DNA from 4 places in the Streptomyces sp. NPDC048057 genome. Region 4 is predicted to be linked to each of the others. Evidence: riboswitches for the same ligand, from Rfam matches in the RefSeq annotation. Region 4 holds a riboswitch; each other region holds the start of a gene.
What was found. Region 4 has a riboswitch for cobalamin ahead of AB0E05_RS07900 (cobalamin biosynthesis protein). Riboswitches for the same ligand answer to the same signal wherever they lie in the genome.
Positions count from the first base shown of each region.

Region 1: linked by a shared signal. The riboswitch ahead of metE (5-methyltetrahydropteroyltriglutamate--homocysteine S-methyltransferase) and the one ahead of AB0E05_RS07900 (cobalamin biosynthesis protein) in region 4 are both predicted to bind cobalamin.
Region 2: linked by a shared signal. The riboswitch ahead of AB0E05_RS22245 (prenyltransferase/squalene oxidase repeat-containing protein) and the one ahead of AB0E05_RS07900 (cobalamin biosynthesis protein) in region 4 are both predicted to bind cobalamin.
Region 3: linked by a shared signal. The riboswitch ahead of AB0E05_RS15925 (iron ABC transporter permease) and the one ahead of AB0E05_RS07900 (cobalamin biosynthesis protein) in region 4 are both predicted to bind cobalamin.

Region 1 covers NZ_JBEZNF010000034.1:41,079-48,286, reverse strand. The annotation lists gene AB0E05_RS31415 (glyceraldehyde-3-phosphate dehydrogenase) at 1-1,308, opposite strand, end outside; gene AB0E05_RS31410 (excinuclease ABC subunit UvrA) at 1,511-3,847, shown strand; cobalamin riboswitch at 4,036-4,189, shown strand; gene metE (5-methyltetrahydropteroyltriglutamate--homocysteine S-methyltransferase) at 4,366-6,678, shown strand; gene AB0E05_RS31400 (cytochrome P450) at 6,675-7,208, opposite strand, start outside.
Region 2 covers NZ_JBEZNF010000018.1:149,330-156,537, forward strand. The annotation lists gene AB0E05_RS22230 (ATP-binding cassette domain-containing protein) at 1-672, opposite strand, end outside; gene AB0E05_RS22235 (CbiQ family ECF transporter T component) at 669-1,814, opposite strand; gene AB0E05_RS22240 (hypothetical protein) at 1,888-2,817, opposite strand; gene AB0E05_RS22245 (prenyltransferase/squalene oxidase repeat-containing protein) at 2,817-5,513, opposite strand; cobalamin riboswitch at 5,719-5,848, opposite strand; cobalamin riboswitch at 5,972-6,047, shown strand; gene AB0E05_RS22250 (prenyltransferase/squalene oxidase repeat-containing protein) at 6,230-7,208, shown strand, end outside.
Region 3 covers NZ_JBEZNF010000012.1:51,675-58,882, forward strand. The annotation lists gene AB0E05_RS15905 (amino acid ABC transporter permease) at 1-345, opposite strand, end outside; gene AB0E05_RS15910 (ABC transporter substrate-binding protein) at 363-1,244, opposite strand; gene AB0E05_RS15915 (ABC transporter substrate-binding protein) at 1,450-2,460, opposite strand; gene AB0E05_RS15920 (ABC transporter ATP-binding protein) at 2,506-3,291, opposite strand; gene AB0E05_RS15925 (iron ABC transporter permease) at 3,288-4,412, opposite strand; cobalamin riboswitch at 4,503-4,650, opposite strand; partial or broken gene AB0E05_RS15930 (hypothetical protein) at 4,711-4,830, opposite strand; partial or broken gene AB0E05_RS15935 (beta-ketoacyl synthase N-terminal-like domain-containing protein) at 4,946-5,176, opposite strand; gene AB0E05_RS15940 (inositol monophosphatase family protein) at 5,190-5,981, opposite strand; gene AB0E05_RS15945 (alpha/beta hydrolase) at 6,012-7,208, opposite strand, start outside.
Region 4 covers NZ_JBEZNF010000005.1:252,663-259,870, reverse strand. The annotation lists gene AB0E05_RS07915 (class II aldolase/adducin family protein) at 1-546, opposite strand, end outside; gene AB0E05_RS07910 (inorganic phosphate transporter) at 840-2,153, shown strand; gene AB0E05_RS07905 (hypothetical protein) at 2,166-2,393, shown strand; cobalamin riboswitch at 2,563-2,694, shown strand; gene AB0E05_RS07900 (cobalamin biosynthesis protein) at 2,841-3,818, shown strand; gene AB0E05_RS07895 (cobyric acid synthase) at 3,815-5,395, shown strand; gene AB0E05_RS07890 (putative cobaltochelatase) at 5,667-7,208, shown strand, end outside.

The DNA of each region.
Region 1 (7,208 bases), on a different contig from region 4:
GACGATCGAGGCGTGCCGGGAGCCGATGAAGTCGCTCGACACCGCGTCCGGCGCGCTGGTGTAGTCGATCTGCCGCTTCAGCGGGGAGGTCAGCGAGACGTTGCGCAGGTGCTCCAGCACCTCTTCGCGGGTGGTCTCGCGGCCGAGCCGCAGGCTGAGGATCGCGATGGACACGTCCGGGACCGGGACGCGGATGGAGCTGCCGGTGATCCGCGCGTTCAGGTCGGGCAGCGCCTTGGCGACGGCGGAGGCGGCGCCGGTCTCGGTGATGACCATGTTGAGCGGCGCGGAGCGACCGCGGCGCTCGGACTTGTGGAAGTTGTCCAGCAGGTTCTGGTCGTTGGTGAACGAGTGGACGGTCTCCACGTGGCCGCGCAGCACGCCGAACTCGTCCGCCATCGCCTTCAGCGGCGGCACGATCGCGTTGGTGGTGCAGGAGGCGCAGGACAGGATCTGCTCGTCCGGCTTGATCGTGTCGTGGTTGACGCCGTGCACGATGTTCGGGACGTCACCCTTGCCCGGGGCGGTCAGCACGACCTTGTCGATGCCGGGGCGCAGGTGCTTCGACAGCCCGGCGCGGTCGCGCCACTTGCCGGTGTTGTCGATCAGGATGGCGTTCTTGATGCCGTACGCCGTGTAGTCGACCTCGGTCGGGTCGCCGGCGTAGATCACCTTGATCTCGTTGCCGTTGGCGGTGATGGTGCTGCTCGCCTCGTCCACGGTGATGGTGCCCTGGAACTGGCCGTGGATGGAGTCGCGACGCAGCAGCGAGGCGCGCTTGACGAGGTCCGCGCCGGGCTCGCCGGAGCCGCGGCGCACCACGATCGCGCGCAGCCGCAGTCCGTTGCCGGAGCCGGACTTCTCGATCAGGAGGCGGGCGACGAGGCGGCCGATGCGGCCGAAGCCGTAGAGGACGACGTCGCGCGGCTCACGGCACTCGATCTTGTTCGCGCCGGTGGCGCCGGCGACGGCGTCCGCGGTGAACTCCTCGACCGACAGGCCGCGCCCGTCGGTGCGGTACAGCGCGGCGAGCATGCCGAGGTCGATCTGGGACGGGCCGAGGTCCAGCCCGGTGAGGGCCTTGAGGAACGGCATCGTCTCGGTGACCGACAGCTCCTCGCCGGCGATCTGCCGGGCGAAGCGGTGGGCCTTGAGGATGCTGATCACCGACTTGTTCACCAGGGAGCGGCTGTGCAGCAGGACGGTGACGTCCCGCTCGCGCTGCAGCTTCCCGATGATCGGGATCATCGCCTCCGCGATCTCCTCGCGGTTCTTCCAGTTGGTGAACGAGTCCTCGTTGAGAGTCACAGGCCTATCTTTCGAGCTAGGTGGCGCTCACATGCGGCGCTCACATGTTAACCACACGCTCCTTTGAGCATTCAAACGCCCCCCACGCGCACATCGGCGCCATATCTGCGTACGGTGTATCCAGTAACTGTGTACAGTGGGCGGCGCGCATCCAGCGGATTCCCGCGTTTCTCCCCAAAGCGCCAGAGGAGAGAGATCAGCCATGCCCGCCGCAGGCCCCGAAGGCCCCTACGACCACGCCACCGGCGCACCGGTCCCCAGCGCACCGGACGCCGTCACCCGCCTCGCCGACAGCCACGACCTCATCGAGGTGCGCGGAGCCCGGGAGAACAACCTCTGCGACGTCTCCGTCGACATCCCCAAGCGTCGGCTCACCGTCTTCACCGGCGTCTCGGGCTCCGGCAAGTCGTCCCTCGTCTTCGGCACGATCGCCGCCGAGTCGCAGCGGCTGTTCAACGAGACGTACACCAGCTTCGTCCAGTCGTTCATGCCCTCGGTCGGCCGTCCCGACGTGGACGCGCTGCGCAACCTCAGCGCCGCGATCGTGGTCGACCAGGAGCGCATGGGCGCCAACTCCCGCTCCACGGTGGGCACCGCCACCGATGCGTACACCATGCTGCGGATCGTCTTCAGCCGGCTCGGCGAGCCGTACGTGGGCCCCTCGCACCACTTCGGCTTCAACAACGCCGAGGGCATGTGCCCGCGGTGCGAGGGCATCGGCCGGATATCCGACATCGACGTGGACCAGGTCGTCGACCGGTCCAAGTCGCTGCGCGAGGGCGCGATCACCGTCCCCGGCTTCGCGGTGGACTCCTGGCAGTGGCAGGTCATGGCCGACTCCGGCTTCTACGACCCGGACAAGAAGGTCGCCGACTTCACCGAAGCGGAACTCGCCGACCTGCTGCACAAGCCGACGACCAAGATCAAGGTCGGCTCCAGCAACCTCACCTACGAGGGGCTCGTCCCCCGCATCCACCGCAGCTTCCTGTCCAAGGACCGGGAGGCGATGCAGGCCCACATCCGCGCCTTCGTGGACCGGGCCGTCGTCTTCGGCGAGTGCCCGGAGTGCGCGGGCGCCCGCCTCAACCGCGCAGCGCTGGACTGTCGCATCGGCGGGTTGAACATCGCCGAGTGCGCCGCCCTCCAGATCAACGACCTGGCCGCCTTCGTCCACAAGCTGGACGCGCCCTCCGTGGCGCCGCTCCTGAGCAACCTGGGCCAACTGCTGGACTCCCTGGTGGAGATCGGCCTCGGCTACCTCAGCCTGGACCGCACCTCCTCCACCCTCTCCGGCGGCGAGTCCCAGCGGGTCAAGATGGTCCGGCACCTCGGCTCCCCGCTCGCGGACGTCACCTACGTCTTCGACGAGCCGACCACCGGACTGCACCCGCACGACATCCAGCGGATGAACGGGCTGCTGCTGCGGCTGCGCGACAAGGGCAACACGGTCCTGGTGGTCGAGCACAAGCCCGAGGTCATCTCGATCGCCGACCACGTCGTCGACCTCGGGCCCGGCGCCGGCACCGAGGGCGGCGTGATCGGCTACGCGGGGGACGTCACCGGACTGCGCTCCTCCCCCACCCTCACCGGCCGCCACCTCGGCCACCGGGCCGCGCTGCGGGACGCGGTGCGCCGCCCCACCGGGCACGTCCCGATCGAGAACGCCACGCTGCACAACCTGAAGAACGTCTCGGTGGACGTGCCCCTCGGGGTGCTGACCGTGGTCACCGGCGTCGCCGGCTCCGGGAAGAGCTCCCTCGTCCACGGGTACCTCTCCGGCCGCGAGGGGGTGGTGGTGGCCGACCAGTCCCCCATCCGCGGTTCGCGCCGCTCCAACCCGGCGACGTACACCGGCCTGCTCAACTCCGTCCGCACCGCCTTCGCCAAGGCCAACGGCGTCAAGGCGGCCCTGTTCAGCGCCAACTCCGAAGGCGCCTGCCCCGCCTGCAACGGCGCCGGGCTCATCTACACCGACCTGGCGATGATGGCCGGCGTCACCACCGTCTGCGAGAAGTGCGAGGGCAAGCGCTACACCCCCGAGGTCCTCACCTACAAGCTGCGCGGCAAGAACATCAGCGAGGTCCTGGACATGCCGGTGAAGGAGGCGTACGACTTCTTCCCCTCGGGCCAGGCGCACGCCGTCCTCGGCCGGCTCGCCGACGTGGGCCTCGGCTACCTGCGGCTCGGCCAGCCCCTGAACACCCTCTCCGGCGGCGAGCGCCAGCGGCTGAAGCTCGCCATCCACATGGCGGAGAAGGCGTCGACGTACGTCCTCGACGAACCGACCACCGGTCTGCACCTCGCCGACGTCGACAAGCTGCTGGCCCTGCTCGACCGGCTGGTGGACGGCGGCAACTCGGTCATCGTGATCGAACACCACCTCGCGGTGATGGCCCACGCCGACTGGATCGTCGACATCGGACCGGGCGGCGGCCACGACGGCGGGGAGGTCGTCTTCACCGGCACCCCGCGGCAACTCGTCAGCGAGGGCGACACCCTGACCGCGCACCATCTGCGGACGTACGTCAACGGCGGCTGACCTCCACCGGACGGTGGTCGGAAGGGGGCGGGGCCGCGACGGCGCCCCGCCCCCGGCGCGCGGGCGACCCGGTCGGCGTGGTCCACCTCACCATCCGGATGCCGGACGCGCCCTGCCGCCGCTGGCCGACCGCCCGCTAGGGTGACCGGTGCAGCTGGTTCGCCCCGTCCGCCAGACGGAACGCGTCGTAAGAGGGAACCCGGTGGGAATCCGGGACTGCCCCGCAGCGGTGAGCGGGAACGACCGCCGTCATACGCACTGGGTCCGCGAAGGACCTGGGAAGCGACGGCCAGTAGGTGCCCGCCGGGAGACCGGCAGGCGTGCCCGCGAGTCCGAAGACCTGCCCGTTGCCCGCACGCGGACGATCCGCGCGCGGTCTTCCCGGTGACCTCGTGGGCGGGTCGGCGTGTACGGCGAAGGACGACCGCGCCCCGGCGCGCGCCCTTCGCACCGTCACCCCTTCGCGCCCCCGTCCCGTCACCGGGACCTCAGGGATTCATCTCGCGAAGGAGATCTCCGTGACCACCGAGTCCGCAGCCGCGGCAGCACGGGCCACCGTGTACGGCTACCCCCGTCAGGGTCGGGGCCGGCAGTTGAAGAAGGCGATCGAGGGCTACTGGAAGGGCCGCGTCACCGCCGGAGCCCTGCACGCCACCGCGGCCGAGCTGCGCCGCGACACATGGCGGGAGCTGGCGGCGGCCGGCGTCGACGAGGTCCCGACCGGTGACTTCTCGTACTACGACCACGTCCTGGACACCACCGTCATGGTGGGCGCCGTACCCGAGCGCCATCGGACGGCCGTCGCCGCGGACGCCCTCGACGGGTACTTCGCGATGGCCCGCGGCACCCAGGCCGTCGCCCCGCTGGAGATGACCAAGTGGTTCGACACGAATTACCACTACCTGGTGCCGGAGCTGGGGCCGGACACGGTGTTCACCGCCGACTCGGGCAAGCAGGTCGCCGAGCTGACGGAGGCACTGGCGCTGGGGCTGACCCCGCGGCCCGTGCTCGTCGGGCCCGTCACCTACCTGCTGCTCGCCAAGCCCGCTCCGGGAGTGGCCGCGGACTTCGATCCGCTGACCCTGCTGGACCGGCTCCTGCCGGTGTACGCGGAGGTCCTCGCCGATCTGCGTGCGGCCGGCGCCGCCTGGGTCCAGCTCGACGAGCCCGCGCTCGTCCAGGACCGCACCCCGGCCGAGCTTAATGCCGCGCGCCGCGCCTACCGGCTCCTCGGCACCCTGACGGACCGTCCGAAGCTGCTGGTGGCCTCCTACTTCGGCCGGCTCGGAGCGGCGCTGCCCGTCCTCGCCGCGGCGCCGGTCGACGGGCTCGCCCTGGACTTCACCGAGTCCGCCGCCGCCAACCTCGACGCGCTGGCCGCCGTCGGGGGCCTGACGGGCAAGCGCCTGGTCGCCGGCGTCGTCAACGGGCGCAACGTCTGGGCGAACGACCTGGAGAAGTCCCTCGCCGCCCTCGGCACCCTCCTCGGTCTCGCCGACCGCGTCGACGTGGCCGCCTCCTGCTCCCTGCTGCACGTCCCCCTGGACGCTGCCCTGGAGCGGGACGTCGATCCGCAGATCCTGCGCTGGCTCTCCTTCGCCCGGCAGAAGGTCGCCGAGGTCGTCGCCCTCGCCGAGGGCCTGGCCCGCGGCACCGACGCCATCACCGCGGAACTCACCGCCAACCGGGCCGCCCTCGCCTCCCGTGCCGCCTCCCCCGTCACCCGGGACCCGGCCGTACGCGCCCGCGCCCGCGCGGTGACAGACGCCGACGCCCGCCGCTCCCAGCCGTACGCGCAGCGCACCGCGGCCCAGCGCGAACGCCTCGGGCTGCCGCTGCTGCCGACCACCACCATCGGCTCGTTCCCGCAGACCGACGAGTTGCGGGTGGCCCGCGCGGACCTGCGGGCCGGCCGGATCGACACCGCCGGCTACGAGCAGCGCATCCGGGCCGAGATCGCCGAGGTGCTGGCCTTCCAGGAGAAGACCGGACTCGACGTCCTGGTGCACGGCGAACCCGAACGCAACGACATGGTCCAGTACTTCGCCGAGCAGCTCACCGGCTACCTCGCCACCCGGCACGGCTGGGTCCAGTCGTACGGCACCCGCTACGTCCGCCCGCCGATCCTCGCCGGCGACGTCTCCCGCCCCGAGCCGATGACCGTGCGCTGGACCACCTACGCCCAGTCGCTCACCGACCGCCCCGTCAAAGGCATGCTCACCGGCCCGGTCACCATGCTCGCCTGGTCGTTCGTCCGCGACGACCAGCCCCTCGGCGACACCGCCCGGCAGGTCGCCCTCGCCCTGCGCGACGAGGTCGGGGACCTGGAGGCGGCGGGGACGTCGGTGATCCAGGTCGACGAGCCAGCGCTGCGCGAGACCCTGCCGCTGCGCGCCGACGACCGGCCCGACTACCTCGCCTGGGCCACCGAAGCGTTCCGGCTCACCACCGGCGGCGTCGCCGCCGGCACCCAGATCCACACCCACATGTGCTACGCCGAGTTCGGCGACGTCGTCCAGGCCATCGACGACCTCGACGCCGACGTCATCAGCCTGGAAGCCGCCCGCTCCCACATGCAGGTGGCCCGCGAACTCGCCTCCCACGGCTATCCGCGGGAGGCCGGCCCCGGCGTCTGGGACATCCACTCGCCCCGGGTGCCGAGCGTCGAGGAGGCCGCGGCGCTGCTGCGCACCGGGCTGGAGGCCATCCCCGCCGGACGGCTGTGGGTCAACCCCGACTGCGGTCTGAAGACCCGGGGTTGGGCCGAGACCCGGGCCTGCCTGGAACACCTCGTCGCCGCGGCGCGCACCGTCCGCGCGGAGCTGGGCTAGGACGCTTCGAGCGTGGCGGGCGTCGGCCCGTCGGGGCGCACGGTGATGCCGTACGCGGCCCCCTTCGGGACGGCGTCGAAGCGCGGGACGTACAGGGGCAGTAGCTGTTCCAGGAGGACGGTGGACTCCCGGAGCGCGAACTGGAGGCCGAGGCAGGCCCGCGGCCCGAGCCCGAAGGGGAGGTAGCTGCCCGACTGGTCGGGGCGCCGCCCGGGGGTGGTGAAGCGCTCGGGGTCGAACGCCCCGGGCGCTTCCCACACGTCGGGGTCGCGGTGCGTCAGGTACGGGCAGACCAGGACGTCGGTGCCGGCCTCGATCGCGTGTCCGGCGAGGACGTCGTCCTGCGCCGTCCAACGCGGCAGGATCCACGCGGACGGGTAGAACCGCAGCGTTTCGTGGACGAGGGCCTGCACGGCCTGCCGCCGCTCGGGGGTGCCCGCTTCGCCCGCGGCCAGCGCCCGCTCCCGGGCCTGCGGGTTCTCGTCCAACAGGAGGTGGAGCCAGGTCAGGGTGGTGGCCGTGGTCTCGTG
Region 2 (7,208 bases), on a different contig from region 4:
CCCGGCCACGACCCGCCCGTTCCCCGGCAGGTGCAGTACCCGGTCGGCGTACTGCACGACCCGTTCCAACCGGTGCTCGGCGATCAGCACGGTCACCCCCAGGTCGTGCACCAGCCGGGTGACGGCCGCCAGCACCTCCTCGGCCGCCGCCGGATCCAGCGCCGACGTCGGCTCGTCGAGGACCAGCACCCGGGGGTGCGCGGTGAGCACCGACCCGATGGCGACGCGCTGCTGCTGCCCGCCGGAGAGCTCGTACAGGGCGCGGTGGCGCAACTCCGCGAGGCCGAGCAGGTCCAGGGTCTCCTCGACGCGCTTGCGCATCGTGGCGGGCGGCACGGCCAACTGCTCCATCGCATACGCCAACTCCTCCTCCACCGTGTCGGTGACGAAGCCGTCCAACGGGTCCTGGCCGACCACCCCCACCACGTCGGCGAGCTCCCGCGGCGGATGGTGGGCCGTGTCGCGGCCGTCGACGGTGACCCGGCCGTGGAGGGTGCCGCCGGTGAAGTGCGGCACGAGCCCGTTGACCGCGCCCAGCAGCGTCGACTTGCCGACTCCGGTGCGGCCGGTCACCAGACACAGCTCCCCCTCCTCGACGGTGACGTCCACCTCGCGGAGCACGGGCTCGGCCGCATCGTCGTAGACCACGCTGACCTGGTCGAAGGTGATCACAGGGCGTCCTCGGTACGCCGCGCGGCAACGCGTTCGCCGGGCGGGGCGGGCAGGGGAGCGGGCGCCGTGGGAGGCGGCGCGAGGAAGCCGGCGGCGCCCGCCAGCAGGATCGCGCCCGCCGGCACCGGCGGCAGCGCGGGCCAACTCAGCGGGTGGAAGGTGGGGTTGAGCTGCGCCGCGTCGAAGCCGGTGCCGGCGAACAGCAGGACGGCGGAGAGCACCCCGCACCCGGCGACCGCCCACTCGGCGAACCGCCAGGGGTCGGGACGGTAGACGGTACGGGTGACCCGCCGCCCGCCCAGCCGCAGCCCCGCCACGCACAGCACGCCGCCCGCGGCCATCGCCGGCAGCCCGAGCCAGCGCGGCGCGGTCGCGTCCAACAGCCCGTACGCCCCCGCGCACAGGCCGCACATCCCGAGCAGCATCAGCGCGCCCGTCAGACGGCGGGACGCACGGGTGGCCGAGCCCGCCCGGCCGTAGCCGCGCGAGTCCATCGCCGCGGCCAGCCGCAGCGAGCGCTCCAACGCGTCCTCCAGGACCGGCACCACGATGCCGCGCAGGGCCCGCAGGCCCTTGGTGCGGCCGGCGCGCAGCCGACGGGCCCGGTGCACCCGGCGCACGCTCTGCACCAACTGCGGGGCGACGCTGATGGAGACGGTCACGGCGACGCCCAACTCGTACAGCGCGCCCGGCAGCACCCGCAGCGCCCGCTTGGGGTTGGCGAGGGTGTTCGCCGCACCGATGCAGCACAGCATGCAGGCCAGCCGCAGGCCCTCCGTCGCCGCCGACAGCAGCGCCTCCAAGGAGACCGGACCGCCGATCCGGATGCCCGCGTACCAGTCGGGCGTGGGGATGTGCGGCAGCGAGAACAGGAACGTGTCGTCGGGGGTGATGCCGGTGGCGAACACCGCCCGGAAGACGACCCGGATCGCGACCACGACCAGCGCCAGCCACAGGTAGTAGTGGAAGCCACGCGCCCACGGCGCCTCGGTGCGGCGCGCGGTGACCACGTACCCGAGGACGGCGAGGACGAGGAAGAGCAGCAGCGGGTTGTTGGTGCGGCTGACCGCGGTGGCCAGGGCCAGCGCCCACAGCCACCACGCCAACGGGTGCAGGGTGCGCGGCAGCCGCCGGCCGCTCAAACCGGGGGACGCCGACGAAGCGGCGGACGGGTCGGTGGCGAGTGCGGTGGTACGGGACGTCGAACGGTCCTTGCTACCGGGCACGGCGGCGCCGTCTGGCCGTGATCACGGCCGCCGCGCCGAGCGCCGCGACCAGCCCCACCGTGGCGAGCACCGGGACGATCGAGCCCGAGTCGTGCTCGGCGTCGGCCGCGGGCGCCGCGTCCACCACCCTCGGACCACTGCTCGGCCCCGCCAGCGCACCGGGCGTGGTGCCATCGGACGGCGACGGCGCGGTGGCCGAGGGGGAGGCGGTGGGGCTCGACGACGAGGACGACCGGGACGTCGGCGGCGGCGATGCCGGCGCGGACGGGGGCGCCGTACGGGTGGGCGCGGGACCAGTGTCCGTGCCGGGTGGCGGCGGGGCGGCCCGCTCGGTGGACCGCGGCGGTGCCGCGGCCGTGCCACCGCCGGTCGGGGCGGTGTTGCGGGCGCGCAGTTGGTCCGGGGTGACCTTGGGCCGCCCCTTGGTGCCCCCGACGTCGGTGCCGCCGAAGATCCACAGATCGACGCTGCCGGGCTTCGGCTCGTACAGCATCGCGCCCAACTGGCTGTACTCCCAGGTGTTCTTCCCCGGGTCCGCGTGCCAGTACGACCAGTAGGCTGAGGCGGGCGGGGTCAGGATGCAGTCCTCCTGCTCCGGCGGCGGGAACTGCCTGCCCCCCTTGTGCCCGCTGTAGCCGATCCGGCAGATGAACGCCGGGCCGTCGTGTCCGGTGCCCGTGGTGCGCCAACCGCCCTGGTTGAGCAGTTCGTGACCCGTGGTGGGGGTGGTCCCGCAGGACCGGTAGATCGGGCCGCCCCAGCGGCTGAAGTCCACCGCGAGCACCACGCCCGACGAGGTCGTGCAGCGCCCCATCGGCTGGGGCGCCGCCGCGACGGGGGCGGCCGACGCTCCGAGGGCCGCGCCGAGCAGCGCGAGCGCGGCCACCGCGTGCGCCACGGCCCGTACGGTCCGGGGCATCACAGGACGTGCCCCTTCCCGGGCGCCGCCCGCCTGCGGCGGGTGACGACGGCGGCGAGCAGTCCGACGAGCACCAGAGCGGTAGCCGTCGCCACCAGCCACAGGACGGGGGCACCGGTGGACGCGAGCCGGCCGCCGTGGGAGTCGCCGTGGGCGTCCGGGCCGCCAGTGGGGTCCACCGGAGTGACGATGTCGGGCACCTTCGGGTCCTGGCCCTGGTCCGGGCCGGGGTCCGGCTGCGGCGAGGTCCCGTCCAGGCTGCGGGTGAGCGTGCCGAAGGAGATCCCGGTGGTGCCGCCGACGGCCTGGGTGGAGGCCCGTACGTCCGAGCCGCGCTGGCCCTCCTTGGCCACGTCGAATCCGCCGTCCGGGTTCTGCTGCGCGGCGAGGAACGCCCGGGCGCGGGAGATCCGTTCGCGGTGCGCGCCGGCGTCGAGGGACAGGCCCTGGACGGCGAGTGCCGCGGAGTTGGTGGAGGTGCCGGCGGCGCCGGGGAAACCGCCGTCCGGCAGTTGCTTGCTCGCGATCCAAGTCAGCGCCCGGTCGACGGCCGCGTCCGCCTTTGCCCCGCCGACCAGGTCCAGGGCCATCGCGGCGATCGCGGTGGAGTCGACGTCCGCATCACCGGTCGGCGGGACCAGGCTCGGCCAGGCGCCCGACGGGTGTTGGAGGGAGAGCAGATACGCCACCGGGGCCGCCGCCGCGGCCCGCTCGCCCGCCCGCAGTTGGGCGATGACGCCCAGGGACTGGCCGAAGACGGACGGCGCGTGGGTGTAGGCGCCCTTGGCGGGGCACGAGCGGTCCGCGCCCGGGCTCGGGGTCTTGCAGACGGCCTTGCCCAGGGCGGCGATCAGATCACGACCGCCGAAGTTGCGCGGGTCGCGCTCCACGACCTGGGCGAGGACCGCCGTCTTGGCGAGGGCGCCGCCCACGGCCTGTCGACCGCCCGCGCCGGTCCAGTCGTGCACCGCCCGGCCCTCGCCGTCCTTGCCTCCGCGGTCCAGGAAGTCGACGATCCCGCGCAGCTTGGCGTTGTTCAGGCCGGTGGCCGCCAGCGCGTACGCACCGTCGATGGTGAGGCCGAAGTCGGCACGCGGCGAAGCGGGACCCGAGGTGTAGTAGCGGCCACGCACCAGCCGGTCGGCGTGGGTGAGGTATGCCACGCCCTTCTTCAGGTCAGGCCCCTCGCCCGGGTCGCCGTCACCGGGCCCGGGCCCGGGGCCTGGCCCTGGACCCGGGCCAGGTCCAGGCCCGGGCCCGGGCGTGTCCGGCTTCTTGACCACGAGGGTCAGCAGGTCGGTGTCCTGTCCCGCGAGCACGGCGGGCGCCGTCGCGTACGCGGACGCCTCGCTCGCCTCCTCGTCGAACCCGAAGCCGCCGAGGGAGAACTGCTTGCCCGCGAGCCAAGCGACCGCGGCGTCGGCGCGCGCCGCGTCCCCGAGGGCCCGCAGGGCCTGCGCCGCGTATGCGGTGGCCACCGTGCTCGCGTTCGGCGCGCCCGTGTAGACGGGGAACGCGCCGTCGCTGCGCTGCTGCCCGGTGAGGTACGTGCGCGCCCGGGCCACGTCGGCGTCGTGGCCCCCCGCCTGGCGGAGCGCCAACGTCACCAGGCCCGTGGCGTGCGGTTCGCCGTCGCACAGCTCCCCGGGCGCGATCAACAGGCTGGTGAAGCCGCCGTCGGCGCAGGCGAGTTGGGTCAACCGGGTCACCGCGTCGGCCGGTGGCCGCACCCCGGCGCGCAGCACCGCCAGCACGGCCAGCGACTGCCCTTCGGCGGACGAGGCGTGGCGGAAGTCGCCCCGGGCGGTGCAGCCGGGGGTGGGGCGGGCCGGGTCCGGATCCGTCGCGCACACGTTGTCGACCAGGTCACCGACGAGGTCGTGGCCGCCGAAGTCGCGCGGGTCCTCGCCGACGACCTGCGCCAGCAGGGCGAGCCGGGCCGCCGCGATCGCGTCCGGAGCGGCGTCCTTCCCGTCCCGGTAGGCGTAATCGGTGGTACGGGCGCGCAGGTAGGCCGTCACCTTGTCGAGCGCGGCGCTCTTGCCGCTGCCCGCGGCCAGCGCGTACGCCGCCTCCGTGGTCAGCAGGTAGTTGGGGGTGCCCGGGCCTTCGTTCGCGGGGTCGACGATCCGCTCCCCGTCGGTGAGCCGGCTCCGGAACCAGTCCGCGGCGGCCTTGGCCCGCACCTCGCCCGGTCCGGCGCCGGCGCGCACCTGATCGGGCGTGAAGGACGGCTTGCCGCCGCTGCCGCCGATCTCGGTGGCGCCGAAGACCCACGCGTCCACGTCGCCGGGCTTCAACTGCCTCCCCATCGCGCCGTACTGGCTGTAGCGCCACTCCTTGTCGGTCGGGGCGGCGACCCAGTACGACCAGTACGCCGACGCGGGCGGGGTGTGCTGGCACTTCTCCTGCTCCGGGGCGGGGTACTGCTTCCCGGCGGCGACCTCGGGGTGGCCGATGCGGCAGATGAAGCCCGGGCCGTCGTGGTCGGTGCCGGCGGTGGTGAACCCGCCCTGCCGGAGCAGTTCGTAGCCGGTCTTCGCCCCGGTCGCGCAACCGCGCTGGACGGGTCCCCGGAAACGGCCGAAGTCGACCGCGACGACGGAGCCCTTGGCGGGGGTGCACGCATCCAGCGGTTCGCCGGCAACCACGGTGTCCGAAGGGGCGGCGACGGCGGCGGGCGCAACGGCGAACACCGCGCTCGCGCAGCACGTCAGCACCGCCACCACCAGCGGCAGCAGGGCCCTCGGCCCGGATCTGAACCCGTCTGTGCGTCCCGTCCCTGCCACCGCGACCCCTCGTGTCGTCCGGGCGGACCGGGGCGTGGCGGGGCGGGGTCCACGGGCAGGACGCACCGCGGGACGACCGGTCGACCACGCCGTAGTCCGCGACGGCGCTTCTCGCTGTGCACCCACTCCAGGCAGTCCGGCTCACCCGTCCTCGGACGGGTCCACGGTTGCGGGTCAGCGCCGGGATTCGACCGGCTTCCCCTGGACGTGAGCGTGTATCAGCCGGATTGGAACACGTGGCCGAAGTGAGCGTCAAGATGCCCCCGCACGGCGCTGGTCACCCGCTGTGGATCCCCCTCGATCCCCGCAAGGCGGCCTGCTGGCGCGCCAGTTGGCGCTCGGGTAGCGTCCAGGGCTGTCACACGGGGGAATCCGGTGGGAGTCCGGAACTGACGCGCAGCGGTGTGGGACGGCCGAGGGCCGTACCGAGTCCGAATGCCCGTGCGGCACGCACCACCCAGGAAGCCGTTACCTCGCGTTCGGACGGCGGCCCCACCGTCTTCTCCGCGGCCCCGGTCCCCGCAAGCACCGCGGCCGGGCAGGGGCGGGACCGGTCGGCGTCCCCCACCCCAGGAGCAGGCCATGTCCCGTACTCGATCCCCGCAGCGCGCCGCCCGCGGCGGCTGCGCCTCCTCGTCACCGCGCCGGCGGTCGCGGGCGCCCTCGCGCTGGGCGCGTCGCCCGCGTCGGCCACTTCGACGCCCGCGCAGATAGCCGCGTCGAAGGCGATCGGCGTGACGTATCTGAAGTCCCTCCAAGCCGCGGACGGTTCGTACGCGGGCTCCGGCCTGTCGAACGAGTGGGCCTTCAGCGCCTTCGCCGCGGCCGGCACCGCCGCGGTGGACGTCACCCCGGGCGGCGACGCCAGCAAGAACGCCCGGACCGTGTACCGCAACCTGCTGACCACCCCCGGCTGGCCCTCCGCCTCCCCCCGCGTCACGGACTACGAGCGCGGCGTCCTCAATGCGTACGCCGCCGGCATCGACCCGGCCCGGGTCTCGGAGTCCCGCAACCTCATCGCCGACGTCTACGGCTTCTGGCAGAGCGCCGAGCCGGGCTACTTCGGCCCCTCGGCGACGTACAACGGGACCGTGTTCGCGGGCCTCGCGCTCGGTGGGGCGAGAACCCAGTCCGGTGCGCAGCGCGTGCCGCAGGCCCTGCTGGACGCGGTCGTCACCCGCATCCGGGCCAACCAGCACGACGACGGCGGCTGGGACTACCAGAAGGCAGAAGGCGACCCGGCGCGGCTGGCGGCGCCCGGGGACGTCGACATGACCGGTGCGTCGATGGCCGCGCTCTGCGCGGCCGGCGTCCCCAACACGGACCCGGACGTCGTCCAGGCCAGGACCTTTTTGAAGAACAAGCTCGACGCCGCATCGGGCGCCTTCAACGCGATGTTCGGACAGAACACCAACTCCAACGGCTGGGCCGTCTCCGGGCTGCACGCCTGCGGCATCAACCCGCAGACCGGGGACTTCCTCACCAGCAAGACGCCGGTCGACTTCCTGATCGCCCAGCAGTTCAAGCCGGGCGGCGGCTTCCGCTACCTGCCCACCGACACCGCACCCTCGGCGTACTCCTCCATCGACGCGCTGCGGGCGG
Region 3 (7,208 bases), on a different contig from region 4:
CACCGGGCTCTCGGAGAGTTGCATCACCGCGATGAGCACGCCGATGGCGATGCCGACGGCCATGGAGATCAGGGTGAGCTGGACGGTCACCCAGAGGCCCTTGAGGATGCGGTCGTCGAATTGGTAGTCGACGACGACGTCCCAGTGGAGGTTGGGGTTGACGATGATCGTGTACGCGAGCCAGGTGGCGAAGAACAGGGCGGCGAGGACGGCCAGCCAGCGCCCGGGGCGGGGGCGGGAAGTCACCTTGAGGACGAGGTCGTCGGCCGTGGACTCCGCGTCGGCCAGGGGCGCCGGGGTGGGTGCGACCTTCTGCGCAGGAACGTTTTTGCTGAGATGGGACATGATCGCGTTCCCTCTCCTCAGGCGCCGTCGTTGACGGTGGCCTTGGGAACGGCGCTGCCGCCGACTCCGTAGGAGTCGAGGATCTTCCGGTAGCCGCCGTCGTCGATCAGCCCTTGGAGCGCGACGCGGACGGCGTCCCGCAGACCGCTGCGGTCCTTCGCCACGGCGATGCCCCAGGGGGCCGCGCCGTACTGGGTCGGCAGCGCCTCGTACGTCCCCTTCTCCTTCGCGAACATCGCGGCCACGGGGTAGTCGACGATGGTCGCGACGGCGCGTCCGCTGTCGAGCTGGAGCAGTCCGGTGGGGGCGTCCTCGCTCTGCGAGATCCGCATCTTCTCGGCGCACTCGGCGTTCTGCTTCTGGCCGATGTCGAGGTTGGAGCTGCCCTTGGCGAGGACGACCGACTTGCCGCAGAGGTCCTCCAGGGTCTTGATGCCCTCGGGGTTGCCCTTCTTCGTCATGATCACCCCGCCGGTGCGGAAGTAGTCGACGAAGTCCACGGCCTTGCGGCGCTCGGGGCTGTCCGTCATGGACGACATGACCAGGTCGAACCGTCCGGACTTCAGCCCCGGGATCAGACCGTCGAAGGCGGCGTTGGTCAGTTCGAGCTTGAGCCCGAGCTTGTCGGCGACGGCGCGGGCAAGGTCGGGGTCGACCCCGGTCAGCTCGGTCGTGCCCGGCTTGTACATCTCCATGGGCGGGTAGCCGACGGCGGTGGCGACGCGCAGCACGCCCTTCTTCTTGACGTCCGGCGGCAGCAGGTCGGTGGCGCTCTTGCCCGCGGCGGCGGGACCTCCTGCGTTGGAGGTGCTCCCCTGGTCGGAGCGTCCGCAGGAGACGGTCACAAGGGCGGCGAGGGCCAGGGCCGCGAGGGAGCCGGCGCGTCTGCGGATTGCCATGGGTACTCCTCGTGTTGCCATGCGTCGGACCAGGCGGGTTCCCACGCCTGGTGACGTGCGTGGTGGGGTGACGGGTGGCGTCTTGACGACGTGCGCAGATGCTGGCAGCCGGGTGGCTCGGAACGGAAGATGATGAAGCCATTCACGGCTGAGCATCGAAATCGGTACGGCTCGCGCGCCGTCACCCCACCTGGTCGTGCACCGCTCAGCGCAGTTCCTTCGCGAGCCGGCCGATCGCCGAGGGGTTGCGCGGGCTCTCCACGAGGTCGACGTAGTCCAGGACGACGAAGCGCTTGTTCCTGATCGCGGACACCCGGGCGAGCGGGGCGTACGACAGCAGGAACTGCTTCTTCTCCTCGGCGCTCACGTTCCCGTAGTTGTTGATGACGATCACCTCGGGGTCGCGCTCCACGACGGTCTCCCAGCCGACCGTGGTCCAGGTGTCCTTGAGGTCCTTCATGACGTGGTCGCCACCGGCCCTGGTGATGATGTCGTGCGGGCCGGCGAAGGCGCCGGAGGTCAAGGGCCGGTCGCGGCCGTCGTCGTAGAGGAAGACCCGGGGGCGGTCGGCGCCGCGGGGCGCCATGGCCTCGGCGTCCGCGACTTCCTTGCGGAAGGTGGCCACCAGGTCCTTCGCGCGGTCCTCGACGTCGAAGACCTTCCCCAGGTTCAGCAGGTCGGTGTAGAGCGCGTCCAGCGGAGGCATCACGCCCCGGGCCTTGGTGCGTCCGCTGCGGCACGACTCGCTCAGCACGTACGAGTCGATGCCGAGTTCCTTGAGCTTCGCCGGGGTGAAGCCCTCGCCCTCGTCGAAGCCGTAGTTCCAGCCGGCGAACACCAGATCGGCCCGTGCGTCGAGCACCAGCTCGGTGTTGATCCGCTTCTTGGACAGCCAGGGGGTGCGGTCGTAGCCGCCCTTCCAGGGGACCCGGTGCACCGAGCCCTTGGTGTCCGGCATCACGAAGCCGGCCATCCGCTCCTCCAGGCCGAGCGCGAACATGATCTCCGTGATGCCGACGTCATTGGTGACCACCCGCTCGGGGGCCTTGGTGAAGGTGCGGCGCTCGCCGCAGTTCTCCACGGTGACCGGGTAGTGGCCGCGTGCCGCGTCGTCCCGGTCCCCCTCGGCCGGCTCGACGGTGGCGCCGCAGCCGGTGAGGACCGCGACGGTCGTCAGCAGCAGCGCCGGAGTGCGCAGGGGGCGGGGAAGGAACAGCACGGTGAGGTCTCCTTGGGGTGCGGGTGGGGAGGGGCACGGGGGTCAGGCGGTCGGGCCGTCGCCCGGCAGTCGGTCGAAGAGGAGCTGCAACGCGCCCGACGCGGGGTGCCGGACCCGGTGGGCCCGGACGCCGAACACCTTCGCGAGCAGATCCGCGGTCAGCACCTCCTGCGGCGGTCCGTCGGCGACGATCCGGCCGCGGTCGATCACGTACAGGACGTCGCAGTGCGCCGCCGCGAGATTGAGGTCGTGCAGCGCCGTGAGCACGGTGAGCCCGCTGTTGCGCACCAGCGGCAGGACCTCCAACTGCTGGGCGATGTCCAGGTGGTTGGTGGGTTCGTCGAGGACGAGCACCCGGGGCCGCTGTGCCAGTGCCCGGGCGATGAGGACCCGCTGCTTCTCTCCCCCGGACAGGGACAGGAAGCCGCGGTCCACCAGATGGGCCGCACCCACCGCGTCCAGCGCGGCACGGCAGGCCGCCCGGTCGTCGGCGGTGGTCCTCGCGGCGGCGCGCTGGTGCGGCAGTCGCCCCATGGCCACCACTTCCCAGGCGGTGAAGTCGAACTCGCCGACGGTCTCCTGAGGGAGTGCGGCCACGCGCCGCGCCCCCTCGCGCGGGCTGAGGGCGTGCAGGTCGGCGCCGTCCAGCCGGACGGCGCCGGCGGACGGGCGCAGCGCACGGTAGGCGCACCGCAGCAGGGTGGACTTGCCGCTGCCGTTGGGGCCGACGAGGCCGACCAGCCGGCCGCTGTCGGCGTGCAGGGAGACGTCCCGGACCAAGCGCGCCCCGTGGACGGTCACGGTCACCTCGTCGATGTCGACGTTCATGCGCGGCCTCCGAACGCATAGCCGCGACCGCGCAGCAGCAGGACGAAGCACGGGACGCCGATCACCGCGGTCAGCACGCCCACCGGGAGCTCGGCGGGGGCGAGCACCACCCGGGACAGGACGTCCACCCAGACCAGCAGGACGGCGCCCGTCAGCGGGGCGAGCAGGAGGACCTTGCGGTGGTCGGCGCCGACGAGCATCCGTACGGCGTGGGGGACCATGAGCCCGACGAAGCCGATGGCACCGCTGACCGCGACCACCGCGCCGGTCACCGCGGCGCAGACGACGAAGAGCTCCCGGCGCAGCCGGTCCGGGTCGACGCCGAGCGCGGCGCAGGTCTCGTCACCCATGGCGAGGGCGTTCAGCCGCCGTGCGGAGAGCCCGAGGTGGACGAGTCCGGCGAGGACGGCGCCGGCGGCGACGGGGACGGCGGCCCAGTCGGCGCCGCCGAGGCTGCCGAGCAGCCACATCATGGCCGAGCGGGCGGCTTCGCCGTGTTCGGCGGCGAAGACCATGAAGGTGGTGATCGCCGTGAACCCGTAGGACAGGGCGGTGCCGGTGAGCACGAGTCGGACGGGGGTGAGTCCCCCGGCGCTGCCGGCGATCGCGTACACCAGGGCCATCGCCAGCAGGGCCGAGACGAAGGCCGCGGTGGACAGGGCCCAGACGCCGAGTGCGGCGAAGGCGCCGAAGATCATGACGGCGTTGGCGCCGACGGCGGCGCCGGAGGATATGCCGAGGACGAAGGGGTCGGCGAGCGCGTTGCGCACCATGGCCTGGACCGCGACGCCGATCGCGGCCAGGCCGGCGCCGACCACGGCGGCCAACACGGCGCGCGCAAAGCGCAGTTCCCAGACGATGGTGTACTCGGCGACCCGGTCGGCGGGGACGGTGCCGCCGGTCAGCCCGGCCCACAGGTGGGACAGGGCCCGGCCCCAGCCGATGCCGGACGCCCCGATGGCGACGGCGCAGACCACGGAGAGCGGCAGGGCGAGGGCGAGGACCAACAGTAAGGGGAGCACCGGCACCCGTCGTTCGGTCGCCGGCGCCGTTCCGGGGTGCGGGGGCCCGTCGCGTTCCGTCGGTGGGGGTGCCGGAGTCCCTTCGGTGCGTACGGCCACGAGCGGAGCCTCTTTCGGCTCGGGCCGTGCACCCCGGAGGAGCGGCACGGAGCACCGGGCCGGGCATCCTCTCGCAGTCCACGGCGAGTTGACAGGATCGTGTGCCGCCGTGGGTGATCGGGCTCACGCCGTCCCGGGCCGGGACGGCGTCCACCGTTGCGGGTCAGCGCCGGATTTCAACCGGACTTCCCCCACAGGGCGCAGGAAGCGTAACCCGTCGGCGCGCCGAATGACTTCGGCGGCCGTGACCGATGTTCGACTTCACCGACCCCACGAGGAGGGGCCCGGTGGTGCGTTCTGCGCCCACTGCCGCGCCGAACGCTGCGGCCTCGACCGGGTCCCCGACCGGTGTTCCGGTTCCGTGCGGTTCCCCGTACTGCACGCCGTCCCGTTCGGTGCCGGCACGGCGGTGTGCCAACCGGACGGCCTCTTCCTGTCCCGTCGTGCTGGGGACCCTCAGGGCGCCGGAGGATGTCCACGACGACGCTCGGTCCGCGCAGGTCCAGGGCGTACGAGACGCGGTGCGCCACGGTCCCGCGGTGGGCGCCGGTCATGGCGCAGCGCGCGCCGGTCTGGCCGGCCCGGGCCAGCACCGGTCCGGAGGCGTCCCACATGGCGCCCACGAAGACGCCCGCGCCTCGGCCCGCGAGCCGCCCGGGTCGGCGGCCGGCGTCCTCCAGCGCCTCCCGGGCGAGCTCCAGTACGAGCCGCTGCTGCGGGTCCGTACCTCGACACCCCAGCTCGGGTAGCCGTCGACCGTACAGCGGGGCCCGGCGCTCACGCCCCGATGGCCGCCATCAGCAGCTCGTGCGTCTCGGCGTCCGCGGCGACGACGAGCCCGCGGCCCGTCGAGCCGAGCGGCGCCCCGTCGATGCCGGTGACCACGCAGCCGGCGGCGCGGCACAGCGCGATGCCGGCCGCGAAGTGGACGCTGTCGGACAGGTCGCCGCCGTCGGTGACGTACGCGGCGCGCCGCCCGGCGGCCACCCAGGTCACGGCGAGCGACGAGGAGACGACGCGGGGGCGGAAGTGGTCGGTGAACTCGGGGCGCGCCAGCAGCTCCACCGCCCGGAAGCCGGGGGCGCTCGGGAACGGCGGGTCCAGGTTGACGTCGACCAGGCGCGAGACGGGCGACGGCTCCAGGGGTGCGGTGACGCCCTCGTGCCGTACCCGCGCGGTCGTTCCGTCCGTGTGGAAGACCTCGCCGGAGAAGGGGTCGGCCACCGCGGCGGCGCCGCCGCGCAGGGCCACGTTGACGGCCACCACGGTGGTGCCCACGGCGTAGTTCAGGGTGCCGCACAGGGGGTCCACCAGCCACTGGCGGGCGGTGTCGGCGGCGCCCTGTTGGCCGCCCTCCTCGCCGAGCAGGGCGTCCTCGGGCCGGGCGCTGCGGATCACGTCGAGGATCGCCTTCTCACCGGCGACGTCGGCGGTGGTGGCGAAGTCGCCGGCGCCCTTGTCGATGCGGTCGAGCTGCTGGCCGTACAGGTCGCGCACCACGTCGGCGCCGGCGAGCACCGCGGCGATGGCGACCTCGACGTCGTCGTTGACCCCGCTTGAAGTGATCATGCGGTGCAGCGTACCGCCGGGGTCGCGGCGCTACGGTGTGCGGCCCTTGCTGGTCTCGACGCCGACCACGCCCTTCAGGCCGGGCAGTTGCCGGCGGCCGGTGAGCAGCGCGTCGGTCGTGGTGTCGCCCCCGAGGTGGCGGCGGAAGAAGGCGGTGGCGTACTCCACGGTGATCCGGCGCTGCGTCGCCTCGTCCAACTGCCGGTCCTCGCGCTGCTCGCCGTCCTGCGAGAGGCAGTGTCCGGGCTTCTTCCCGGGTACGGCGTCGTCCTCGGCGTCGACCTGTCCGCTGGAGGGCGACCACTGGGTGTTGGGGTAGTTGTGGTTTCCGCCCCTGGGGGTGAAGCGGTAGATCGGGACGGTGTTGGCGTCCTTGTTCCAGGCGAAGAACTGTCCGGCGTTGACCCGGTCGCAGGAGCCCCACAGCTCGGCGAACGGGACCTTGGTCACGGGCTCGTTGTCCCAGTTCGCGGTCGGTCCGATCGCGAAGACGGCCTTGATCTGCACCCCGGCGGGCCACTTGCGGTGCCGCGGGTCGGCCGCGTGCTGGAACACACCGCCGCCGCCCATGGAGTGGCCGAGCGTCCCGACGCGGCGGAAGTCGATCCGTCCTCGGAAGTCGGCACGGCTCGGGCCGCCGGTCGCGGTGTCCTTGAGGCCGCCCTTGAGCGGGCCCTTGCCGGCGGCCAGGTCGCGCCAGAGCGCGAGGTGTCGGTCGATCAGCTCGGCGCGTGCTTCGTAGACGGTGTCGGCCTGGCCGGAGCTGGTCGCGTTGATGCCGTTCACGCCCGTGGAGACGACGATGAAGCCGCGCCCGGCCAGCTCCTGCGCGAGGTAGTCGTAGCCCGCGCTGCTCGGCAGGGGTGGTACGCCCGGGCGGCACGGCCAGGCGAGCAGTTCCTCCGCTGCCGCCTCGATGATCTTCTCCTGGCGGGCGGCTTCGGCCTCGTCGCCGGCCGCCAGCGCGGCGTCCCGTGCGCGTTTCGCCGCGGCCAACCGGTTCCGGGCCGGTCGGTCGGCGCACGTCGTCCACTGGCCGTGCTGCATCACGATCAGCGGATGACCGCCCCGGGACAGGTCACGCGGGTGGTGCACCACCGCGGCGAGTTCGTTCCGCCCCTGGAAGGGCACCTTGGGCGCGAAGGCGGTGTCGCCGAGGTCGTACGTCGCCCTGACCACCGCGCCGCGGGGCACGGCGGGCACTCGGTCGGCCGGTGCCTGCTCGAC
Region 4 (7,208 bases):
CCACTCCAGCTGGGCGGTACGGTCGTACGCCTGGTCGAGGGTGTCGCCCAGCGTCACGGTGCCGTGGTTCTGGAGCAGGCAGGCGGCGCGCCCGTCCAGCGCGGCCAGGGCGTTCGCGGCGAGTTCGGCGGATCCGTAGGGGGCGTACGGGGCGACGCGGACGGGTCCGCCGACCTCCGCGGCCATGTAGTGGATCGGCGGCAGCTCCGGGACGAGGGTGGACACGGCGGTGGCGTGCACGGCGTGGGTGTGGACCACGGCGCGGCCGGCGCCGGACCGGTGGACCGCCAGGTGCAGGGAGAGCTCGCTGGTGGGGGCGAGGGAGCCGATGACCTGGCGGCCTTCGAGGTCGACGGCGACCACGTCACGGTCGGTGAGCCGGTCGTAGGGCACTCCGCTCGGGGTGACGAGGACGAGCGGGCCGACCCGGGCGGACACGTTGCCGGACGTGCCGACGACCAGGCCGTCGGCGGCGCTGCGGCAGGCGGTGGCCACCAGGGCGCGCCAGGTGTGTTCGATCTCGTCGTAGGACGTCCGTTCGGTCATGCGTCGAATCCTGTCAGCCGCTGTCGCGGTCGCCCAGAGGGCCCGTGATGCATATCACCACAAAGTCACAGGAAAGCGGCGGGAGATCGGCGCCACCGGGGCGACCGCCCTGCGGTGTGGGGCCGCGGGCGGCCGGGAGGGCACGGGCGGGAGGGGTCCGCACGGCGAACGAGACGCAAACGGAATCAGGAGAACCGCTTGGAGACACCGTGAGTCCCGCCTCAGTTCACCTTCCGTTCACCCAGGTTACTTACGTTCGGCAAGCCACTGACGTCCAAAGATTGCCTGGGTAAATGGAACACATCACGCTGCTGCTCGCGATTGTGATCGTGACAGCTCTCGTGTTCGATTTCACGAACGGTTTCCACGACACCGCCAACGCGATGGCGACCACCATCTCGACCGGCGCCATGAAGCCCAAGACCGCGGTGGCCATGTCCGCCGTGCTCAACCTCGTCGGCGCGTTCCTGTCGGTGGAGGTCGCCAAGACGATCTCCAGCGGCATAGTCGACGAATCAGGCATCACCCCAGAAGTCATCTTCGCCGCGCTCGTCGGCGCCATCCTCTGGAACCTGCTGACCTGGCTGGTCGGTCTGCCCTCCAGTTCGTCGCACGCCCTGATGGGCGGCCTGGTGGGCGCCACCGTCGCGTCCGTCGGCTTCGACGCGGTCAACAGCGGCACTGTCATCACCAAGGTGCTGATCCCGGCCGTGGCCGCGCCGCTGGTCGCCGGTATCGCCGCGATGCTGGCCACCCGACTGACGTACAAGATCGGCCGCAACACGGACGCCAAGGGCACCGACAAGGGCTACAAGGCGGGTCAGATCGCCTCGGCCGGCCTGGTCTCCCTGGCCCACGGCACCAACGACGCCCAGAAGACGATGGGCATCATCACCCTGGCCCTGGTCGCCAGCGACGTGCTCGACCCCGGCTCGAACCCCCCGCTGTGGGTCATCGTCTCCGCGGGCGTCGCGATCGCCCTCGGCACGTACCTCGGTGGCTGGCGCATCATCCGCACCATGGGCAAGGGCCTGACCGACCTCCAGCCGCAGCAGGGCTTCGCCGCCCAGACCAGCGCGGCGACGGTCATCCTGGCCTCCTCGAACCTCGGTTTCTCCCTCTCCACCACCCACTCCTGCTCCGGCGCCGTCATGGGTGCGGGCCTGGGCCGCAAGGGCGGCGTGGTCCGCTGGTCGACCGCCACCCGGATGTTCGTGGCCTGGGGTCTGACCCTGCCGGCCGCCGCGCTGGTCGCCGCCGCCTCCGAGTTCGTGACCAAGCAGGGTGACTGGGGCGTGGCCGTGGTCGCGGTCTTCCTGGTCGCCTCCAGCGCCGCGATCTGGGTGATCTCCCGCCGCCAGGTCGTCGACCACACCAACGTCAACGACGTCGACGAGCAGGCCGAGGGCGTCGCCGCACAGGGCGCCGACGAGCCCGCCGGCGTCGTCACCACCGCCATCGCGGCCGTCACCCCGCCGCCGGCCGGCGGCACGGGCGCCACGGACGGCGCCGACCTCACGAAGACCATCCCGGCCTCCGCCTCCTCCGCCGCCTCCTCCACGGTCTCGGCGTCGGAGAACGGCCCGGCCAGCCCGGCTGCGGTGTAAGGACAGAGCAACATGAAAATCGACTGGGAAGCCCTCGGTTCCGTCTTCGGCGTGAGCCTCGTCGCCACCGTCGCCCTCGTCGGCCTCTTCTCGCTGGGCGTGGTGATGCTCAGCAAGCAGGAGCAGACCGCGGGCGCCTCGGGCGGTGGCTCCGGAGTGCTGGTGCGCACCGGTGCGTACGCCTGCTTCGCGCTCTGCGCGGTGGCCGTGTCCTACGGCATCTATCTCATCGTCGACTGATCGGCCGATCCGGCCGCATCACCGCGCCACGACGGGCCGGGGCGTACGTCCAGCGAGGACGTACGCCCCGGCCCGTCGTGGCGCACGGCTGTCCACACCTTTCCTTTGCCCTTCTTCGCCGCAGGTCAAGGGCGTGCCGCCGGTCAAGGGCGAGTTGACGGCCCTTCTCGCCCCGTGGTGGACTGCCGGGGCCATTACGGCGGCAGCAGAGGAAGTCCGGTGCGAATCCGGCGCGGTCCCGCCACTGTCACCGGGGAGCCCTCCCCGGGAGCCAGGAACTCTCGCCGCCGATCACGTCGAACCAGGGCGCGGACACCCTGAGTGAGGACATGCGACATGCGCGGCCACGGCTTCGTACCTGCTCTGCACGCACCGGGAAGAACACCGGGGCGCACCCGCCCCGCGGGGCACCCGGCGCGTCCCTGCGGCCCCATGACCGGCTGAGCCGTGCGGGCCGACCGGGTCTTCGCGTACGGCGCCGCCATCGGCATCCTCGGTGACCTGCTCTTCGGTGATCCGCGCCGGGGACACCCCGTCGCCGCCTTCGGCCGGGCCGCGGGCGCCGTGGAGCGCACCCTGTGGCGCGACCACCGCGGGTGGGGCGCGCTGCACACCGCCGTGTGCGCCGGGGGCGCCGTCGCCGTCGTGGCGCTCGCCGCACGCGGGGCGCGCCGACACCCCGCCGCGTCCGTCGCCCTGACCGCCGCCGCCACCTGGGCCGTCGTCGGGGGCACGTCGCTGGGGCGCGAGGCGCGCACCGTCGGGGACGCGTTGGCGGCCGGCGATCTCGCCGCCGCCCGGGCGCGGCTGCCGCACCTGTGCGGCCGGGACCCGCACTCCCTGTCCGAGCAGCAGATCGCCCGCGCCGTGGTGGAGTCGGTCGCCGAGAACACCTCCGACGCCGTGGTGGGCGCCCTGGTGTGGGGCGCACTCGCCGGGGTGCCCGGGCTGGTGGGCTTCCGCGCGGTGAACACCCTCGACGCGATGGTGGGGCACCGCTCCCCGCGGCACCGCCGCTTCGGCTGGGCCTCGGCGCGGCTGGACGACGTCGTCGGCTGGCCGGGGGCGCGGCTGACGGCCGTGCTCGCCGTGGTCGCCGGGGACGACCCGCGCGCGGCGGCACGGGCCTGGCGGGCCGATGCGCACCGCCATCCGAGCCCGAACGCGGGCCCCGTGGAGGCGTCGTTCGCGGGCGCGCTCGGGGTCCGGCTCGGCGGCACGCTGTCGTACGGCGGCCGGACGGAGCACCGGGCGCCTCTGAACGGCGCCGCCCGCCCGGTGGAGGTCGAGGACGTGGCGCGCGCGGTGCGGCTGTCGCGGCGCGTCGGACTGTTGGCGCTGGGGACGAGCGTGGCCGCACGGCTGCTGGTCGGGCTGGCCCGTACGCACGTGACGGCACGGATTCGGAAGGGGCGGGGCACATGACCGGTCAGCGACGCGGTGGCGGACTGCTCGTCGCCGGTACGACGTCCGACGCGGGCAAGAGCGTGGTCACCGCGGGGATCTGCCGCTGGCTGGCGCGCCAGGGCGTGAAGGTGGCCCCGTTCAAGGGCCAGAACATGTCCCTCAATTCGTACGTGACGCGCGACGGCGCCGAGATCGGACGGGCCCAGGCCATGCAGGCGCAGGCCGCCCGGGTGGAGCCGAGCGCGCTGATGAACCCGGTGCTGCTCAAGCCGGGCAGCGACCGCACCAGCCAGGTGGTGCTGCTGGGCCGTCCCGTGGGCGAGATGAGCGCCCGCGGCTTCTTCGGCTCCGGCACCCCGGCCGGGGGCGGCGGCCGGGAGGCGCTGCTGTCGACGGTCGTGGAGTGCCTGGAGGAGTTGCGCAGCACGTACGACGCCGTCATCTGCGAGGGCGCGGGCAGCCCGGCGGAGATCAACCTGCGGCGCACGGACATCGTGAACATGGGCGTCGCGCGCGCCGCGGACCTTCCGGTGCTCGTCGTCGGGGACATCGACCGCGGCGGCGTGTTCGCGTCCTTCTTCGGCACCACGGCCCTGCTCGCCCCGGCGGACCAGCGCCTGGTCGCCGGGTACCTGGTCAACAAGTTCCGCGGCGACGTGAGCCTGCTGCGACCCGGCCTCGACATGCTCGAAGGGATCACCGGGCGCCGCTCGTACGGCGTCCTGCCGTACGCGCACGGGCTCGGCATCGACGAGGAGGACGGCCTGCGGGTCTCGCTGCGCGGCGCGGTGCGCGAGTCGGTGGTGGCTCCCCCGGTCGGCGACGAGGTGCTGCGGGTGGCGGTGTGCGCCGTGCCCCTGATGTCCAACTTCACGGACGTCGACGCGCTGGCGGCCGAACCGGGCGTGGTGGTGCGGTTCGTGGACCGGCCGGAGGAGTTCGTGGACGCGGACCTCGTCGTCGTCCCCGGCACCCGCGGCACGGTCCGGGCGCTGGCGTGGCTGCGCGAACGCGGCCTGGCCGACGCGCTGCTGCGGCGGGCCGCCGAGGGGCGCCCGGTGCTCGGGATCTGCGGCGGCTTCCAACTGCTGGGCGAACACATCGAGGACGACGTGGAGTCACGGGCGGGCGAGGTGCCCGGGCTCGGCCTGCTGCCCGTACGGGTCCGGTTCGCCGCGGACAAGACCCTGGCGCGACCGACCGGTTCGGCGCTCGGTGAGCCCGTGGAGGGGTACGAGATCCACCACGGCGTCGCCGAGGTGCTGGGCGGCGAGGCGTTCCTGGACGGCTGCCGGGTGGGGTCGGTGTGGGGGACGCACTGGCACGGCTCGCTGGAGAGCGACGGCTTCCGCCGCGGCTTCCTGCGGCGGGTCGCCGACGCGGCGGGCCGCCGCTTCGTCCCGGCCCCGGACACGTCCTTCGCCGCGCTGCGCGAGGAACAGCTCGACCGCCTCGGCGACCTGATCGCGGAGCACGCGGACACGGACGCGCTGTGGCGCCTGATCGAAGGGGGCGCCCCCGCGAACCTCCCCTTCGTCCCGCCGGGACACCCAGACCACGCAGCCCACGCAGCCCACCCGGGGACGCCTTCATGAGCACCGGGCTGTCCTTGTGCCGCCACCGCGCCGTGGCAGGCATGCAACGCTTGTCCCTGCGGTCCGCAGAGACCAACGCTCCTGCACGTCATCGGTGGGGGCGTCAGGGGCGCGAGGAGCTGCGCGACCAGCCACAGACGGCCGGCACCCAACGGGCGGGCCCAGCCGCACAGGGGCGCGGGGAACTGCGCGACCAGCCACAGACGGCCCGCAGCCAAGCGACCACCTCGACCACCACGCACCCACACCCCGCGCCCCGGGAGGCCACCGCATGAGCCGCACGCCCTACCCGTTCACCGCCCTCGTGGGGCAGGACGACCTTCGGCTCGCGCTGCTACTCAACGCGGTGTCGCCGCGCGTCGGGGGCGTCCTCGTGCGCGGGGAGAAGGGGACCGCGAAGTCCACCGCCGTGCGCGCGCTCTCCGCGCTGCTCCCCGGCATCGCCGTCGTCGCCGGCTGCCGCTTCTCCTGCGACCCCGCCGCCCCCGACGCCGACTGCCCCGACGGCCCGCACGAGGCGGGCCCCGGCACGGTGCGTCCCGCGCGGATGGTGGAGTTGCCCGTCGGTGCTTCCGAGGACCGGCTGGTGGGCGCGTTGGACATCGAGCGGGCGCTCGCGGAGGGCGTGAAGTCCTTCGAGCCCGGACTCCTCGCGGACGCGCACCGCGGCATCCTCTACGTCGACGAGGTGAACCTGCTCCACGACCACCTGGTGGACGTGCTGTTGGACGCCGCCGCGATGGGTGCCTCGTACGTGGAGCGCGAGGGCGTCTCCGTACGGCACGCGGCGCGGTTCCTGCTGGTGGGGACGATGAACCCGGAGGAGGGCGAGCTGCGTCCGCAGTTGCTGGACCGGTTCGGGCTCACCGTGGAGGTCGCGGCGTCCCGGGAGCCCGACCAGCGCGTCGAGGTGGTGCGGCGCCGGCTCGCGTACGACGACGACCCGGTGGCCTTCGCCGCCGAGTGGGCCGCCGAGGAGCAGGCGCTGCGGGACCGCGTGACGGCCGCGCGGGCGCTGTTGCCGCGGGTGCGGCTCGGGGACGCGGCGCTGCGCCAGATCGCCGCGACGTGCGCCGCGTTCGAGGTGGACGGGATGCGCGCGGACATCGTGATGGCCCGTACGGCGACGGCGTTGGCCGCGTGGGCGGGGCGTGAGGACGTGCTGGCCGAGGACGTGCGGCAGGCGGCGCTGTTGGCGCTGCCGCACCGGCGGCGGCGCAACCCCTTCGACGCGCCCGGCCTGGACGAGGACAAGTTGGACGAGACGTTGGAGCAGTCCGCCCCGGACGCTCCCGACGACGACCCGGAGCCGGACCCCGACACCGACCCGGACGGCGGCGGAGACGGCGGGGGCGGGGGCGGTCAGCCGCCGCAGGACGGGCCTGAGGCACCGGAGGCTCCGGGTGCCCCGGACGCTCCGGACGTCCCGGCCCCGTCGCCGTCCCCCGACCAGTCGGAGCCCGCCGGCGCGAGCGCCGGGCAGCAGGCGGTCTCGGCCGGCGAGCCGTTCCGTACGAAGGCGCTGACGGTGCCCGGCACCGGCGACGGCGCGGCGGGCCGCAGGTCCCGTGCCCGCGCCGAGCACGGCCGCACCACGGGCTCGCGCCGCCCCCGCGGCGCGCTCGGCCGGCTGCACCTGGCGGCGACCGTACGGGCCGCGGCTCCGCACCAGCGCTCCCGCGGGCGCAGCGGCGCCGGCCTGGTGGTGCGCCGGGACGACCTGCGGCAGGCGGTGCGGGAGGGGCGCGAGTCGAACCTGGTGCTGTTCGTCGTGGACGCTTCGGGGTCGATGGCGGCGCGACGGCGGATGGGC